4 regions of the Oceanimonas doudoroffii genome follow, and region 1 is predicted to be linked to each of the others. Evidence: predicted binding sites of a transcription regulator. Region 1 holds the regulator's gene; each other region holds the start of a gene.
The links. Region 1 encodes sigma-54, which starts transcription at its own class of promoters, with help from an activator protein. Its sites were predicted from a motif close to TGGCACNGTTTTNGCTT; they were not measured.
Positions count from the first base shown of each region.

Region 2: flgF (flagellar basal-body rod protein FlgF) is a predicted target of sigma-54. The motif match lies at 1,382-1,398, and genes of this name have one in related genera.
Region 3: dksA (RNA polymerase-binding protein DksA) is a predicted target of sigma-54. The motif match lies at 1,482-1,498, and genes of this name have one in related genera.
Region 4: B6S08_RS09195 (nitrate reductase) is a predicted target of sigma-54. The motif match lies at 1,782-1,798, and genes of this name have one in related genera.

Region 1 is NZ_NBIM01000005.1:144,411-148,603, reverse strand. It holds gene rapZ (RNase adapter RapZ) at 1-28, opposite strand, end outside; gene ptsN (PTS IIA-like nitrogen regulatory protein PtsN) at 39-485, opposite strand; gene hpf (ribosome hibernation promoting factor) at 488-775, opposite strand; gene B6S08_RS14105 (RNA polymerase factor sigma-54) at 800-2,236, opposite strand; gene lptB (LPS export ABC transporter ATP-binding protein) at 2,280-3,005, opposite strand; gene lptA (lipopolysaccharide transport periplasmic protein LptA) at 3,008-3,529, opposite strand; gene lptC (LPS export ABC transporter periplasmic protein LptC) at 3,498-4,046, opposite strand; gene kdsC (3-deoxy-manno-octulosonate-8-phosphatase KdsC) at 4,043-4,193, opposite strand, start outside.
Region 2 is NZ_NBIM01000001.1:1,568,639-1,572,831, reverse strand. It holds gene flgE (flagellar hook protein FlgE) at 1-1,258, shown strand, start outside; gene flgF (flagellar basal-body rod protein FlgF) at 1,439-2,185, shown strand; gene flgG (flagellar basal-body rod protein FlgG) at 2,197-2,985, shown strand; gene flgH (flagellar basal body L-ring protein FlgH) at 2,999-3,673, shown strand; gene B6S08_RS07250 (flagellar basal body P-ring protein FlgI) at 3,684-4,193, shown strand, end outside.
Region 3 is NZ_NBIM01000010.1:38,673-42,865, forward strand. It holds gene thpR (RNA 2',3'-cyclic phosphodiesterase) at 1-460, shown strand, start outside; gene sfsA (DNA/RNA nuclease SfsA) at 521-1,231, opposite strand; gene dksA (RNA polymerase-binding protein DksA) at 1,514-1,966, shown strand; gene gluQRS (tRNA glutamyl-Q(34) synthetase GluQRS) at 1,982-2,905, shown strand; gene pcnB (polynucleotide adenylyltransferase PcnB) at 3,008-4,193, shown strand, end outside.
Region 4 is NZ_NBIM01000001.1:1,983,394-1,987,586, forward strand. It holds gene B6S08_RS09185 (sensor histidine kinase) at 1-663, shown strand, start outside; gene B6S08_RS09190 (ABC transporter substrate-binding protein) at 660-1,688, shown strand; gene B6S08_RS09195 (nitrate reductase) at 1,838-4,193, shown strand, end outside.

The sequences.
Region 1 (4,193 bases):
AACGGCCACTGACGATCACCAGCTGCATCTTGCTATCCTCAGGCTGAAATCATGATTTGATAGAGTTCCTCATCGCTGCCGGCCTGACGTAATTGCCGGCACACCTGCTTGTTACTCAGTTTCTCGGCGATCAGCGACAGGGTCTTGAGGTGTTGCTTGCATTCCTGCTCCGGTACCAGCAGGGCAAACACCAAGCCCACCGGCTGGTTGTCGATGGCGTCGAACTCCACCGGCTCGGCAAAGGTAAGCAGTACGGCAGTCGCCTTGTTGTCATCGCTGATCCGGCCGTGAGGAATGGCGATGCCATTGCCGATGCCGGTACTGCCCATTTTCTCTCGGGCCAGCAGACAGTCAAAAAGCGGCTGGCTGCCGATATTGAGATGTTCGGCAGCCAGCTCGCTGATAATTTCCAGAGCACGTTTTTTGCTCGTGCAGGGGACTGCACTGCGGGTGCAGCCCCTGCTGAGTATGTCGGCGACTTCCATGGTTATTTTTGCTTGAGTTTTTCTTTGTGTTTGATGATTTGACGATCCAGCTTGTCGATGAGGCTGTCGATGGCCGCATACATGTTTTCATGCTGGGAGTTGGCAAACAGCTCGCCGCCGGTGACGTTCAGCTTGGCTTCGGCGATTTGCTGCATTTTTTCCACATTAAGGATGACGTGCGCATTGGTGATGTGATCGAAATGGCGTTCCAGCCGGGTAAACTTGCTGTTCACATAATCACGCAGGGCATCGGTGATCTCGACATGGTGTCCGGTCAGATTTATTTGCATAACGTCTTCCTTCTGTCGTTGCCTTTAAACCAGGCGTTTGCGCTGATTGGAAGGGGGAATGGCCAGTGACTCCCTGTACTTGGCGATGGTTCGCCTGGCCACCTTGATCCCCTGGTCGGCCAGCAGCTGGGCAATTTTGCTGTCGCTCAGCGGCTTGGCCGGGTTTTCGGCCCCGACCAGCTTCTTGATCAGGGCGCGAATTGCCGTGGACGAACACTCACCCCCGTCGTCGGTGCCCACATGACTGAAGAAGAAATACTTGAGTTCAAACACGCCACGGGGGCTGTGCATGAACTTCTGTGTGGTCACCCGGGAGATGGTGGATTCGTGCATCTCCACCGCTTCCGCCACATGGTTCAGCACCATGGGCTTCATGGCCTCTTCTCCATATTCAAAGAATGCCTGTTGTTGTTCAACAATACAATTGGCAACCTTGAGCAGCGTCTCATTTCGGCTTTCAAGGCTCTTGAGAAACCACTTGGCGTCCTGCAGGTGATTGCGAATAAACTGGCCGTCCTCGCTGTTGCGGGGCTTGCTGGCCAGGGCCGCGTAGGTCTGGTTGAGCCGTATCTTGGGCATGGCCTCTGGGTTGAGTTCCACCACCCAGACCCCGCTGCGCTTGGTGACCACCACATCGGGAATGACGTATTCGGAGTTACCCTGAATAATGCTGCTGCCGGGGCGGGGCTCCAGTTGCTGAATCAGCGCCAGCACTTCCCGGAGCTCGTCTTCCTTGAGCTTGGTCTTGCGCTGCAGGCTGCGGTAGTCACGGTTGCCGAGCAGGTCCATGTGCTGGGCCAGCAAGGCGCGGGCTTCACTCAGCCAGGGTGTGTCGGGCGGATACTGCTCCAGCTGAATGCACAGGCACTCCTGCACGCTGCGGGCGGCCACGCCGATGGGGTCGAAGTGCTGAATACGCTTGAGCACTGCTTCCACTTCGTCGGCCTCGATACCGAGCTCCCGGGCCGATACCGCTTCCAGCAGATCGTCGATACCGGCGGTGAGGTAGCCGGCGTCGTCGACGGCATCGATTATGGCCATGGCGATGGCCTGATCGGTGTCACTGAAAGGGGTCAGATTCATCTGCCAGATCAGGTAGTCCTGCAGGCTCTCGGTGGTTTCACCCTGGTAAACGCTGTCTTCCAGCCCTTCCGGCAGGCCGGCGCCGCCGCTGACCGGAGAGGCGGTGTAAACCTCCTCCCAGCTGGTGTCCATGGGCAAGTCTTCGGACAGCTGGTTGCGCTCCATGGCGGTGTCGGCGGCCATCTGCTCTTCGTTGCGGTTGTCGGCCACCTTGACGCTGTCGGCTTCCTCCTGCTCCAGCAGGGGGTTGCTGTCCAGCGCCTGCTGAATTTCCTGCTGCAGCTCCATGCTGGACAGCTGCAACAGGCGAATGGCCTGCTGCAGCTGGGGCGTCATGGTCAGCTGCTGGCCCAGACGTAACTGAAGAGTCGGCTTCATGTATGCAAACGTCCTTCCATATCAACCGCGGGTTGCGGTGCCTTCAGAGGCTGAATTGTTCGCCGAGATAAACCTTTTTGACCTGCTCGTTGGCGAGGATTTCCGTCGGTGTGCCGGCGGCGATGCGGTGCCCATGACTGACAATATAGGCCTTTTCGCACACGTCCAGGGTCTCGCGCACATTGTGATCGGTGATCAGTACGCCCAGTCCTCTGTCCCTGAGGTGCAGAATGATTTTCTTGATGTCTATCACCGAAATGGGATCCACACCGGCAAAGGGTTCGTCGAGCAGAATAAAGCGCGGATCCGCCGCCAGCGCCCGGGCGATCTCAACCCGCCGCCGTTCGCCGCCGGACAGACTCATTCCCAGGCTGTCGCGAATATGGGTAATGTTGAATTCTTCCAGCAGCTGTTCCATTTTCTCGCTGCGGCCGTCGGCATTCAGATCCTTGCGGGTCTGCAGCACCGCCATCAGGTTGTCGGCCACGCTCAGGCGGCGAAAAATCGAGGCCTCCTGGGGCAGGTAGCCAATGCCGGAGCGGGCGCGCACGTGCATGGGCTCGTGACTGATATCCTGGCCGTCGATGGTGATGCTGCCGGCGTCCCGCTGGACCAGGCCCACAATCATGTAAAAGGAGGTGGTCTTGCCGGCACCGTTGGGGCCGAGCAGACCCACGATCTGACCGGTGTTAACGGTCAGGCTGACGTCGGCCACCACTTTGCGGCCCTTGTAGCTTTTCTGCAGGCCGCGCGCTTTCAGTATCGCCATGCTCAGTTCTTGTCCTGCTCGTCGAAATTCTGCACCTGCTCGGGCAGGAAGATGGTGGTGACCCTGTCCTTGCCGCCCTGGCTTTCGGCCTCCATCTGCTCCTTGTCGATAAAGTAGCGAATACGGTAGCCGGTGACGATGTTGTCATCCTGCTTGAGCTTGGCGTCCCGAATCAGGGTGATGGTGCGGGCGCGCATGTCGTAGTGAATTTCCCGCGCCTCGGCATGCACCGGCTTGCCGTTGTTGAGGATCTGCTCGTAGGTGGCCGGACTGCCCTTGGCAGTCATCGACTGCAGGCCCTGTTCATTGCGGATCACCACCAGCTGGTCGGCGCGCACGTCTATGCTGCCCTGCTTGACCACTACCTTGTCGATAAAGGTGACCTTGTCATCGGCCAGCTCTACCAGTTGACGGCCCGCGTCTATGGTCACCGGCTGGCGAAAGTCGCTGTCCCTGGCCTGGGCCTGACCCAGGCCGAGCAGGCCGCCAAGACTAAGGATTGAAATAAGTTGCCCGGGTTTCATTCAGTAATTCCACCGTTTGTTGATCAAGCTCGCCCAGCACACCCAGCCCCTCGGCCTGGTATTGCGGACTTTGCAGCCGCACCTGCCGGTTGGAGCGCAGCTGGTTATTGATAAAGTCCAGTTCCAGATATTCGGTGGTCAGGGTTTCCACCAGGGCATCCGGTTGCAGCCCATTGCCCACGACATTGCCGGTCAGCACGGCATTGTCGCCGGTATTGATGGTGCCGTCATCACCGCGGAGCCGCCACTGGGGCTGGCCATCGGGGGAATAGAGCAAGATAACAGGTTTTTTCATCAGGGTCATGGACAGGGGCTCGTAGTACTCGGCGTACTCCGCCTGCATGCCCCGGTAGGGCAGCCCCAGCCGGTTGTACTGCACGCTGGCCAGGTTGGTGGCGACGAAATCGGGCTGGTAATCCTGCGGGTTTACCGGCGCTTCGGTATCGTTGCGAAACCACTGCCAGCTGGCCAGCGCAATGATGAACAGGGCGCCAAACAGCCAGGTCTGGCGGCTCATACGCTCATGCCCTCGGCCTGCTCCAGCCGGCCGCGGGCCGCCAGCAGCAGATCGCACAGTTCGCGCACCGCACCCCGGCCACCGGCGGTGCGGGTCGTGTAGTCGGCCCGCTGCAGCACCAGCGGGTGGGCATCGGCCACCGCTACC
Region 2 (4,193 bases), on a different contig from region 1:
TCTCAGCGGCGTGAATGCGGCCCAGAAAGATCTGGACGTAACCGCCAACAACATCGCCAACGTCAACACCATCGGTTTCAAGGAGTCCCGAGCCGAGTTTGCCGATGTCTACGCCAACTCCATTTTCGCCAACGCCAAAACCCAGTCGGGCAGTGGTGTGCAGACCGCCGCCGTGGCCCAGCAGTTCCATCAGGGCGCATTGCAGTTCACCAATAACTCCCTGGACATGGCCATCAATGGCAGCGGCTTTTTCGTGATGTCCGACGAAGTGGGCTCGCTGGATCGCACTTTTACCCGCGCCGGTGCCTTTCGCCTGAATGACGAGGGCTATGTAGTCAACTCTCAGGGACATTACCTGCAGACCTATCAGGCCAACCAGGACGGCACCCCGGCGGGACTGGGCCTGAACACTACCCAGCCCCTGCGTATACCCGACAAGGCGGGCGAGCCGGTGGCGACCACCGAGGTCAGAACCGGTGTTAACCTGCCGGCCAAGGCGACGGCGCTGGATCCGGCCAACTTCAGCCCCACCGATTCGTCGACCTATACCTCATCCACCTCCATGACCGTTTATGACTCACTGGGTGATACTCATACGGTGACCCAGTATTTCGTTAAGGACAACACCGTGGTGGCGCCGGCCAATGAGTGGAAAATGTTTGTTTATGTGGATGGCAATGATGCGCTCGCCAGCAATGGTGCTGTGCCGGCAAACAGCATGACGCTGGAGTTTGATACCAGTGGTAACCTGCTGCCGGCTTCGGCGACCTCAATTCAGACCGATCAGCTGGGCTTTACTAACGGCTCTGATGCTACTCAGCAAATCACCATCAATATCACCGACGCCAGCATGAATGCCGGTGCCTTTGAAGTGACTTCCAACACTCAGGACGGCAATACCGTGGGCCGGTTGACCAAGGTGGATGTGGGAGCCGATGGCCTGGTGCAGGCCACCTACAGCAACGGCAGCACCGAAAACCTCGGCATAGTGGCCATGGCCCGTTTTCCCAACGAGCAGGGCCTGACCCAGATTGGCGACACTCAATGGCGGCAATCGCTGCTGTCGGGCGAGGCGGTCAGCGGCCAGCCCAACACCGGTATTTTTGGCAAGGTAAGCGTGGCCGCACTGGAACAGTCCAATACCAACCTGACCAGTGAGCTGGTGGATCTCATCACCGCCCAGCGTAACTTCCAGGCCAACTCCCGGGCGCTGGAAGTGAACAGCACCCTGCAGCAGACCATACTGCAAATCCGTTAATACAAACCGGCTGCTGAAAGGAAAACCCGGCTTAAGTGCCGGGTTTTTTATATTGTCCTGATTGATGTCCATTCATTCCATGACCCATCGCTCGCTACCGCGGTAGACGCCGAAGATTTCAACTGGCACTGATTTTGCATTAGTTCCATCATTACCCACTCGGCCAATCCGGGAGCTGAAATGGATCATCTGCTTTATATCGCCATGTCGGGCGCCAAGGAAAACATGCACAGCGTGGCCCTGCGCGCCAATAACCTGGCCAACGCCAATACCACCGGTTTTCGTGCCGATCTGGAGCAGGCTCGAGCCATGCAGGCCTTTGGTGAAGGCCTGCCCAGCCGGGTGTTTGCCATGACCGAGCGGCCGGGGCAAAATTTTGCCGCCGGCCCCATTCAGACCACAGGACGGGAACTTGACGTGGCCGTGGCCGGTGACGGCTGGCTGGCGGTGGAAGCGGCGGACGGAACCGAGGCTTATACCCGCTTCGGCAACCTGCAGGTGTCGGTGGAAGGCCTGCTGCAGACCAGTACCGGCCTTAATGTGCTGGACGATGGCGGCAATCCCATCGTGCTGCCGCTGCCGCTGGAGAAAATGGAGATTAACAAGGACGGTACCATCTTTGCACGGTTGGAAGGTGAGCCTGCCGATGGTGGTGCCGAGTTGCAGCGCATCAAGACGGTGTTGCCGGACCATGACCAGATTGAAAAGGGCAATGACGGCCTGTTTCGCCGCAAGGACGGTGAAGCCGAGCCGGCCTCGGCCCAGGTGCAGCTGATTGCCGGTGCGCTGGAAGGCAGTAACGTCAATCCCATCGCCGAAATGACCCATCTTATCGATCTGCAACGGCGCTTTGAGACCCAGCTGAAAATGATGAGTCACGCCGAGGAAAACGACAAGGCCCATGCCCAGCTGCTGCGCATCGGTTAAAGGAGAGCAACATGAACCCCGCATTGTGGATTAGCAAGACCGGGCTCGACGCCCAGCAGACCAATATTTCGGTGACCTCCAACAACCTGGCCAACGCCAGCACCGTTGGGTTTAAAAAGGGCCGGGCCATCTTTGAAGACCTGCTCTATCAGAATATTCACCAGCCCGGTGGCCGGGCCACCGCCGACAGCAACCTGCCTTCCGGGCTGATGCTAGGCGCCGGCAGCAAGGTGGTCGCCACCCAGAAAAGCTTTACTCAAGGGAGCGTGCAGACCACAGACAACGCCCTGGATGTGATGATCGACGGCCGCGGCTTTTTTGAAGTACTGCTTCCCGATGGTACCACCGGCTATACCCGCAACGGCCAGTTTGCCCTCAACGAAGAAGGCATTATCGTGACGCCCGGCAATGGCTACCCGGTATTGCCGGAAATGCAGATCCCGGAAAATGCCCAGAGCATCAGCGTGGGCACCAATGGCGAGGTATCGGTACAGCTGGCCGGTCAGGCCGACTCCCAGGTGATTGGCCAGCTCATCGTGACCGACTTTGCCAACCCCGCCGGCCTGCAGCCCAAGGGGGAAAACCTCTTCCTGGCCACCCAGTCGAGCGGTGCGCCGTTGCAGGGCATTGCCGGCGCCGATGGCTTTGGTACCCTCAAGCAGGGCATGCTGGAAACGTCCAACGTCAACGTGACCGAGGAGCTGGTCAACCTGATTCAGGCCCAGCGGGTCTATGAAATGAACTCCAAGGTGATTTCCGCCGTGGACGACATGCTGGCCTACGTCAACCAGCAGCTGTAACCGGAGGCCGGCCATGAGATGTGTCCTGATCCTGAGCGCGGCCGCCCTGCTGGCGGCCTGTACCTCCACGCCCTATACCCCCAAGCCCGACGATCCGGCCTATGCCCCCGTGATGCCGGGGCCGGGGCAGGAGCAGCTCGAACCCAATGGCGCCATTTTTCAGGACAACTATGCCAACAGCCTCTATTCCGACATCAAGGCTCACCGAGTAGGGGACATCATTACCGTGGAGCTGGCCGAGTCAACCCAAGCCCAGAAACGAGCGACCACCCAGCAGGCCAAGGACGGCAGCCTCAATATCAATCCGCTCAACATCGGAGGCCAGCCCATCAATGTGGCGGGGTACCCGGTGACCGCCAGCATGTCGAGCAATAACGAGTTTGACGGCCAGGCGAACACCAACCAGAGCAACAGCCTGCAGGGCAGCATCACGGTGAGCGTGGCGCGAGTGTTGCCCAACGGCAACCTCATGGTGCAGGGGGAGAAGTGGCTGATGCTGAACACCGGCGAGGAATATGTGCGCATCAGCGGCATGATTCGTCCCGAGGACATCAGCGCTGACAACCGGGTAGAGTCCACCCGGGTGGCCAATGCCCGCATCTACTATGGCGGTACCGGTGACTTTGCCAATACCCAGTCCCGCGGCTGGCTGGCCAAATTCTTTAACAGTCCCTGGTTCCCTTTCTAGGAGAAACGGCATGAAACGATTCAGTGGCCTTTTGCTTGTTTGCCTGCTGGCGCTGCCGGCGCAGGCGGCCCGCATCAAGGACATCAGCTCGGTGGCGGGCGTGCGTGCCAACCAGCTGGTGGGTTATGGCCTGGTAGTGGGCCTGCCCGGCACCGGCGAGCGCAATAACGCCTTTGCCCAGCAGACCTTTCGCACCATGCTGACTAATTTCGGCATTACCGTGCCTGATAACCTGCGGCCCAAGATGAACGACGTGGCGCCGGTGGCGGTGCATGCCGAATTGCCGCCGTTCTCCAAGCCGGGCCAGACCATAGACGTGACGGTATCGGCCATTGGCGAGGCCAAGAGCCTGCGTGGCGGCACCCTGTTGCAGACCTTTCTGAAGGGGGTGGACGGTCGGGTCTACGCCCTGGCCCAGGGCAGCCTGGTGGTTGGCGGTTTGGGGGCGGAAGGCGCCGATGGTTCTTCCATCATGATCAATACGCCCACCGTGGGCCGCATTCCCGCGGGCGCCATGGTA
Region 3 (4,193 bases), on a different contig from region 1:
CCTGACCCGGCTGCAGCACCGGCTGGCTCTGCCCGGCCGACGCATTCCGCTCCATCAACTGCACCTGACCCTGCACTTTCTTGGCCAGTGCAGCCCGGAACAACAGGCTTCCCTGCAGCAGCAACTGGACAGACTGCCCCTGCCGGGCTTTGAACTGGACCTGGACCGGCTGGGCTGCTTTCCCCGGGCCGGCGTGGTCTGGCTGGGACCGAGTGCCCCGCCACCCGCGCTGATGCAGCTGGCCGACACCGTGGAGCTCAAATGCCGAGCCTTGGGGGTGGGCAAACCCCACAAGGCCTACCGCCCCCACATCACCCTGTTTCGCCATTGCAAAACCGACACCCTGCCCGTTATACAGCCGGTGCATTACCGGCCCCAGTCCCTGTGTCTGTACCGTTCCACCCTGACCGACCAGGGGCCCGAGTACCACTGCCTGCAGCGCTGGCCGCTTGCAGAGTAAAGTGTTGCCGGGAGCACCACACTGCAAAGCAGAGTCCCTTGCCCGACGGCATTGCACGGCCTAACAGCCAAGCTCAACCGGCAGCGGCTCAATCAACGTCATGCCGTCCGGAGAAATCGCCGCCTTCCAGGCCAGGCATTCCACGCCGGCGGCCACGGCCTCACGCACCAGCGCAGCATATTTTGAGTCCAGGTGCTCGGCGGGGCTGACCCGCTCAATGCCGGTGTGCAGCACGCAAAACAGCATCACGGCCCGGTGGCCGGCCTGGGCACACTCCATCAGTTCGCGCACATGCTTTTGCGCCCGCACGCTCTGGGTATCGGGAAAAAAGCCATTACCCTGCCCTTCATGCAGGGTCACGCTTTTCACCTCCACATAGCAGTCGGGCAGGTTGGGGCCGCTCAGCATAAAGTCGATGCGACTGTTCTCGGCACCGTAACGCACCTCGGCGCGCACACGCTCATAGCCGGCCAGGGCAGCTATACGCTGTTCGCTCAACGCCTCGGCCACCAGCTGGTTGGCCCGGGCGGTGTTGACGCAAATCAAGTCCCCGGCGTCGTCCCGGCACAGCTCCCAGGTGTGGGCATATTTGCGTTTGGGATTGTCGGAGGTGGAGTAATACACGCGCCAGCCGGGTTCGGCGCAGCCGGTCATACGACCGGTGTTGGGGCAGTGCAGAGTCAACTCGTTATCATCGACAATAATGTCGGCCAGAAAGCGTTTATAACGCCGAATCAGCCGTCCCTGAGCCAGGGTAGAGGCAAAATGCAAAATAATACCTATAGTTGTTGAAATGACGTGAAATGGTAACCGTAGCAGGGTCAGGGCCTCCAGCCTTGAAAAGTGAAAGGCCCGCCCCCATCTGGAGTGCTCACCAAAAGAGATGCCACCTCTTTGGGTGGTTATCGTGGTTTGCGAACACCGGCCATGGCCGTTCGAAGACCACTTTCGCAGAAACAGCACGGTAAAATTGCGTTGCCAATATGCTTTCTGCTATAGATAGCCGCTTCTCAAGTTAGGTTGGCGCAATATTTGCTTTTTAGGAGATACGGAATGCCAGCAGTCGAAACCAAAAAATCTCTCGGTATTCTGGCTATTGCCGGTGTTGAGCCCTACCAGGCCAAGCCCGACGAAGAATACATGAACGAAGCGCAAAAAACGCACTTCCGCAAGATTCTGGGCGCCTGGCGCAATCAATTGCGCGAAGAAGTGGATCGCACCGTGGGCCACATGAAGGACGAGGCCGCCAACTTCCCCGATCCGGTTGACCGGGCCGCCCAGGAAGAAGAGTTTGCCCTTGAGCTGCGTGCCCGGGATCGGGAGCGTAAACTGATCAAGAAGATCGAAAAAACCCTGCAGAAAATCGACGACGACGATTTCGGTTTTTGCGAGCACTGTGGTGTGGAAATCGGCATTCGCCGGCTGGAAGCCCGCCCCACCGCCGATCTGTGCATCGACTGCAAGACACTGGCCGAGATCAAGGAAAAGCAGATGGCCGGTTACTGACCGGTCCGTTACGCCATGAACACCACAGCGCCCGACCGCTACACAGGGCGCTTTGCTCCCTCCCCCAGCGGTCCCCTTCATTTCGGCTCCCTTGTCGCCGCCCTCGGCAGTTACCTGCAGGCACGCAGCCTGGCGGGGCGATGGCTGGTGCGCATGGAGGATCTGGATCCGCCCCGGGAAGTGCCCGGTGCCGCCGACGACATATTGCGCACCCTGGATGCCTTTGGCCTGCACTGGGACGGCGAGCTGGTCTATCAGAGCCGGCGCCACGGCCGCTATCAGCAGATACTGGACGACTGGGCCAGCCGCGGCCTGATTTATCACTGCCACTGCACCCGCAAACAGATTGCCGCCGCCGGTGGCCTCTATACCGGCCACTGCCGCGAGCTCGGCTTGCCGGCGAAAAATGCCGCCGTGCGGCTGAAAATGACCACACCGGTCTATGGCTTTGAGGATGGCCTGCAGGGCGCCGTGTCGGTGGACGAGCGGCTTTCGGAAGAGGACTTTATCGTGCGCCGGCGCGACGGCCTCTATGCCTACAACCTGGCGGTGGTGATCGATGACATGGACGCGGGTGTCACACAGGTAGTGCGCGGCGCCGACCTGCTGGAACCCACGGTACGCCAGATTGCCCTCTACCGGCTGCTGCACGCTCCCGAACCGGGCTGGCTGCACCTGCCGCTGGCGGTGCACGGCGGCCACAAACTGTCAAAGCAGAACCATGCGCCGGCCCTCGACACTCGGGCCCCGGGGCATGCCCTGTGGCAGGCGCTGACCTTTCTGGGACAGCAGCCACCAACGGATCTATTCGGTGCCGGCGCGACCGAGCTGCTGGCCTGGGCGGTGCGCAACTGGCGCCTGGAGAAGGTGCCCAAAGGGCCACAGATTGAGCTGAATTGCACCGACAGTTCGCATTTTCAGCGCCCTGCGCTATCATAGTGCGCCGATTTTTCAACCCCGAGCCCCGCGAGGTGTCCCATTTTTTCCCAGATTGCCGGCTTTTGTAAAAAGCTGCTGACCCGACAACAGGAGGCGTTGCCCTTGCAACCCGTGGTACTGACGCGCGACCAGCACGGTATTTCGCGCCGACAAATCAGTGAGAACGCCCTCAAGGTACTCTATCGCCTGAACAAGGCAGGCTTTGACGCCTACCTGGTGGGCGGTGGCGTGCGCGACCTGCTGCTGGGACGCCAGCCCAAAGACTTCGACGTGGCCACCAATGCCACGCCCGAGCAGGTCAAGGGGCTGTTCAGCAACTGCCGGCTGGTGGGGCGTCGCTTTCGCCTGGCCCATGTGTTGTTTGGCCGCGACGTGATCGAGGTGGCCACCTTTCGCGGCCATCATCACAGCGTCAACACCAGCAAGCACATCTCCGCCCGTTCCAAGGAAGGCATGCTGCTGCGCGACAACGTCTACGGCACCATAGAGGAAGACGCCGAACGTCGCGACTTTACCGTCAACGCCCTTTACTACAACATTGCCGACTTCACCGTGCACGGCTTTGCCGGCGGCCTGGCCGATCTGGAAGCCCGCCGCCTGGAGCTGATTGGCGATCCCCAAACCCGCTACCGGGAAGATCCGGTGCGCATGCTGCGAGCGGTACGTTTCTCCGCCAAGCTGGGACTGTCCATCAGTCCGCGCACCGAAGCCCCGATCAAGGAGCTGGCGCCGCTGCTGACCGATATTCCCCCGGCCCGGCTGTTTGAGGAGACCCTCAAGCTGCTGCTGGCCGGCCAGGGCGTGGAAACCTATCGCCAACTGCAGCACTACGGCCTGTTCGCGCCGCTGTTTCCGGAAGCCGCCGAGGTCATGGGGCGAGGCAACAACCGTTATGGCCGCTTTATCGAGCTGGCCCTGGCCAATACCGACGAGCGCATCGCCCAGGATCAACGGGTCACCCCCGCCTTCCTCTACGCCGCCCTGCTGTGGGGCCCGGTGGAAACCCGCACTCAGGAATTCGTCAACGAGGGCGGGCTGGGCTATCACGATGCCTTTATGCTGGCCGCCGACGACGTGATTGGCCGCCAGGTGAAAAGCGTGGCCATACCACGGCGCTTCAGCACCGTGGTGCGCGATATCTGGCAACTGCAGGACAGGCTCACCAAGCGCGCTGGCAAGCGCCCCTTCCGCCTGCTGGAGCACCCGAAATTCCGCGCCGGCTACGACTTTCTGCTGCTGCGGGCCGAGCTGGATCCGCGCCTCAAGGAGCTGGCCGAATGGTGGACCG
Region 4 (4,193 bases), on a different contig from region 1:
CGGGTGGAGTCCTATACCTCGGTGGCCGCCCATCAGCTGCGCACGCCCCTGGCCACCCTGCGGGCCCTGTGCGAAAACGCGCGGGACGAGGGCGATAACGGCCGTCGGCAACGACTGCTGGCGCAACTGGTGGAGCAATGCGATCAGCTGTCTTTAACGGTGCGTCACCTGCTCAATCAGGCGCTGCTCGATCACCGCTTTCACAGCCGCGAGCCGGAGCCGGTGGCGCTCAACGCCCTGGTACGGCAGGTGTGCATGGAGCTGGCAGTCCAGGCCCTGCATCGGGGCGTGGAGCTGGCCTTTGTGCCGGCGCCGGCGGAGCGGCAACTGCGCGGCGACGCCTTTGCCCTGACCCAGATGCTCAACAACCTGATCGAAAACGCCGTGGCCCACAGTCCGGCCGACGGCCTGGTGGAGATCGCCGTGGGTGCCGACGGCTGCATTTACATTCGGGATTCGGGCCCGGGCATTGCCGACCAGGAGAAAGAAAGGGTGTTTGAACGTTTTTACCGAGGCACCGCCAGCCGCCATCACGGCAGCGGCCTGGGCATGGCCATCGCTCGGGACGTGGCCGAGCACCATCATGCCCGCATTCGCCTCACCGATAACCACCCTCACGGCCTGACGGTGGAAATTCGTTTTGGCACGGAGGCCTGGCTGTGAACTGGCTGATCCTACTGCTGTTATGCCTGCTGCCGACGGCGTGGGCGGAACAAAGCATACGGCTGCCTGCCACCGGGGTGGAGCAAACGCAACTGGTGCTCTATAGCGCCACCGACTACCAGCACATGGCGCCCCTGCTGCAGGCCTTTCAGCGTCGCCGGCCCGACGTGGCCATTGTCTTTGTGGACTTCAATTCCCAGCAGCTGTATCAGCGCTTTCTGGAAGAAGGCAGGGACTCACCGGCCGATCTGTTGCTGAGCTCGGCCATGGATCTGCAGCTTAAACTGGTCAACGACGGCCATGCTCGGCCCTGGCACTCCGACCGCACCGATGCCCTGCCCGCCGGCGTGCACTGGCGGCATGAGCTGTTCGCCCTGACCGTGGAGCCGGTGGTCATGGTATTCAACCGCGATCTGTTGGGCCCTCATGCCCTGCCCCGCAGCCGCCAGGAGCTGCTGGCCCTGCTGCGCCGGGATCCCGCGCGTTTTCAGGGGCGTATTCGCGCCTATGACATCACCCAGAGCGGCGTGGGCTATTTGCTGGCCACCCAGGACAGCCAGCAGGGGGAAAGCTACGGCCGGCTGCTGGAAGCCTTTGGCGGCCTGTCGGTACGCCTGAGTGAAAGCAGCAACCAAATGCTCACCGAGCTGGCCGAAGGCCGGGCCGTGCTGGGCTATAACCTGCTGGGCTCTTATGTGGCCGCCGCCGTCGACAACCATCCCCAACTGGCGGCGGTGGCTCCCCGGGACTACAGCCTGCTGTTGATGCGCCTGGCGCTGATTTCCCGCTATGCCCGGCAGCCACAACTGGCGGGCGAGCTGCTCGACTTTATGCTGTCCCCCGTCGGCCAGGCGGCGCTGGCCGACGGTGGCCTGCTGCCGCTGTTTACCCCCGAAGCCGGGCTGACCGTGCGCCCCGAGGGGCCGGTCACCCCCATTCCCCTCACCCCGGCACTGCTGCCGGCACTGGATCCCCTCGACAAGCAGGGTTTTATACGCACCTGGACCGGCTCCATGGCGCCCTGAGCCGCTGCACCACGCCGGGCGCCTGCCTTGTATTGGTGCAGCACATCTTTCGCGCAGAAACATAAACAATTGATAAGTAAACATTTATAAAAATGGCACGGCCCTTGCCTGATGAGATGAACCATCTTTTTATGTTTTGCAGGGCCACGATGACAGCTTTCACTGAGACCACCTGTCCCTATTGCGGCGTTGGCTGCGGCATACGGGTCGACCAGCAAGGCGCCGTACAGGGCGATAAACGTCATCCCGCCAACCGGGGTGCCCTCTGTGTGAAGGGCACGGCACTGACGGAAAGCCAGCGCCTGCCCAGTCGCCTGCTCTACCCCAGGATCAAGGGAAAGGAAGTGGACTGGCCGGCGGCGATCGAACACATCGCCCTGCGCCTGAACGACATTATCGAGCAACACGGCCCAGAGGCGGTGGCCTTTTACGGCTCGGGCCAGATGCTGACCGAAGACTACTATGTGGCCAACAAGCTGATGAAGGGCTTTATCGGCTCGGCCAATATCGACACCAACTCCCGGCTGTGCATGTCGTCCGCCGTCGCCGCCCACCAGTACGCCTTTGGCGAGGATGCGGTGCCCGCCTGCTACGACGACATCGACGAGGCCGAGCTGGTGGTGATCGCCGGCGCCAATACCGCATGGACCCATCCGGTCCTGTTTCGCCGGCTGGAAGCCGCCCGGGCCGCCAAGCCGCGCCAGCAATGGGTCGTGATCGACCCCAGGGCAACCGCCACCGCCCGTCAGGCGGATCTGCACCTGGCCATCACCCCGGGCTCGGATCTGGCGTTGTTCAACGGTCTGGCCCGCTATCTGCTAGACCAGGGGGCCATCGATCGGGATTTCGTCACTCGGCATGTGGCGGGCCTGGACGAACTGCGGCAGCAGCTGTCCGCGCCCGAGTTCGCCCCCGAGCAAGTAGCCGACACCACCGGCCTGAGCCTGGAACGGCTGCTGCATTTCTATCGCCTGTTCCAGGCCCACCCCCAAACCCTGACCCTGTTCTGCATGGGCATCAACCAGTCGCTCCAGGGCACCCACAACGCCGGCGCCATCATCAATTGCCACCTGCTCACCGGCCGTATCGGCAAGCCGGGCGCGGCGCCCTTTTCACTGACCGGCCAGCCCAACGCCATGGGCGGACGCGAGGTGGGGGGGCTGGCCAATCAGCTGGCGGCCCACATGGACTTTGCCCCCGCCAACCGGGACAGGGTAGCCCGCTTCTGGGGCACCGAGCGCCTGGCCCAGGGGCCCGGGCACAAGGCCATGGACATGATGGCGGCGCTGGAGCGGGGTGAAATCAAGGCGTTGTGGGTGATGGGCACCAATCCGGCGGTGTCGCTGCCCGACAGTGCCCGGGCCCGTCGTGCCCTGGCCCGTTGCGAGTTGCTGATCGTCTCCGACATCAGCCCCGCCACCGACACCGCCCGGCTGGCCGACGTGCTGCTGCCCGCCGCCGGCTGGGGCGAAAAGGACGGCACCGTCACCAACTCGACACGCATCATCTCCCGCCAGCGCCCCTTTCGCGCGGCTCCGGGGGCCGCCAAACCGGACTGGTGGGCCCTGTGCCAGGTGGCACGCGCCATGGGCTTTACCGGTGCCTTTGACTTTGACTCCCCCGCCGCCATTTTTCGTGAACACGCCGCCCTTTCCGGTTTTGAAAACCGGGGCGAGCGGCTGTTCAACCTGGGGGCGCTCGGCACCCTGAGCGATGCCGACTACGACGCCCTGCACCCGTTGAGCTGGCCCCTGGCGGGTCAGCACGGCGGCCCGGCCCGACTGTTTGCCGATGGCCGCTTTGCCACTGCCGATGGCCGGGCGCGGCTGCGGACGGCGGCTCCGCAGGCCGGCCCCGGCACCCGGGCGTTACTGCTCAATACCGGCCGGCTGCGGGATCAGTGGCACACCATGAGCCGCACCGGCCATGTGGCACGGCTGATGGCGGCGGCCACCGAGCCTCGGGCCCACCTGCACCCCGACACCCTGGCCCGCCTCGGACTGGGCCAGAATGATCTGCTGGCCCTCAGCAACGCGCGAGCCAGCATACTGGTGCGCCCGGTGGCCGACGATGACATGGCCCGCGAACAGGTGTTTGTGCCCATGCACTGGAGCGGAGAGTTCAGTGCCGGTGGCCGGGTCAACGATCTGACCGAAGCCCGGGGCTGTGCCCTGTCCGGCCAGCCCGCCTTCAAGCAAAGCCAGGTGCAGGCCAGCCCGGTCAGGCCCGGCTGGCAGGCCAGCTGGATTGCCAGCGAGGCCCCGGCCTCGCTGCCGGCCTGGTGGAGCCGGCGGCCGCTGAGCCGGGGCGAATGCTGGAGCCTGGCCGGACTCGAGGGCTCCGCCGAGGAGCTGCGCGCCGGGCTGACCGTCACCGACAGCTGGCTGGACTGGCCCCTGCCCCAGGGCCGGCTGCTGATTCGACTGACGGCAGGCAAGGTCAATGCCCTGCTGCTGCTGGGGTTGTCACCCTGGCACATCGATGCAGAGCCGCTGGCCGCGCTGC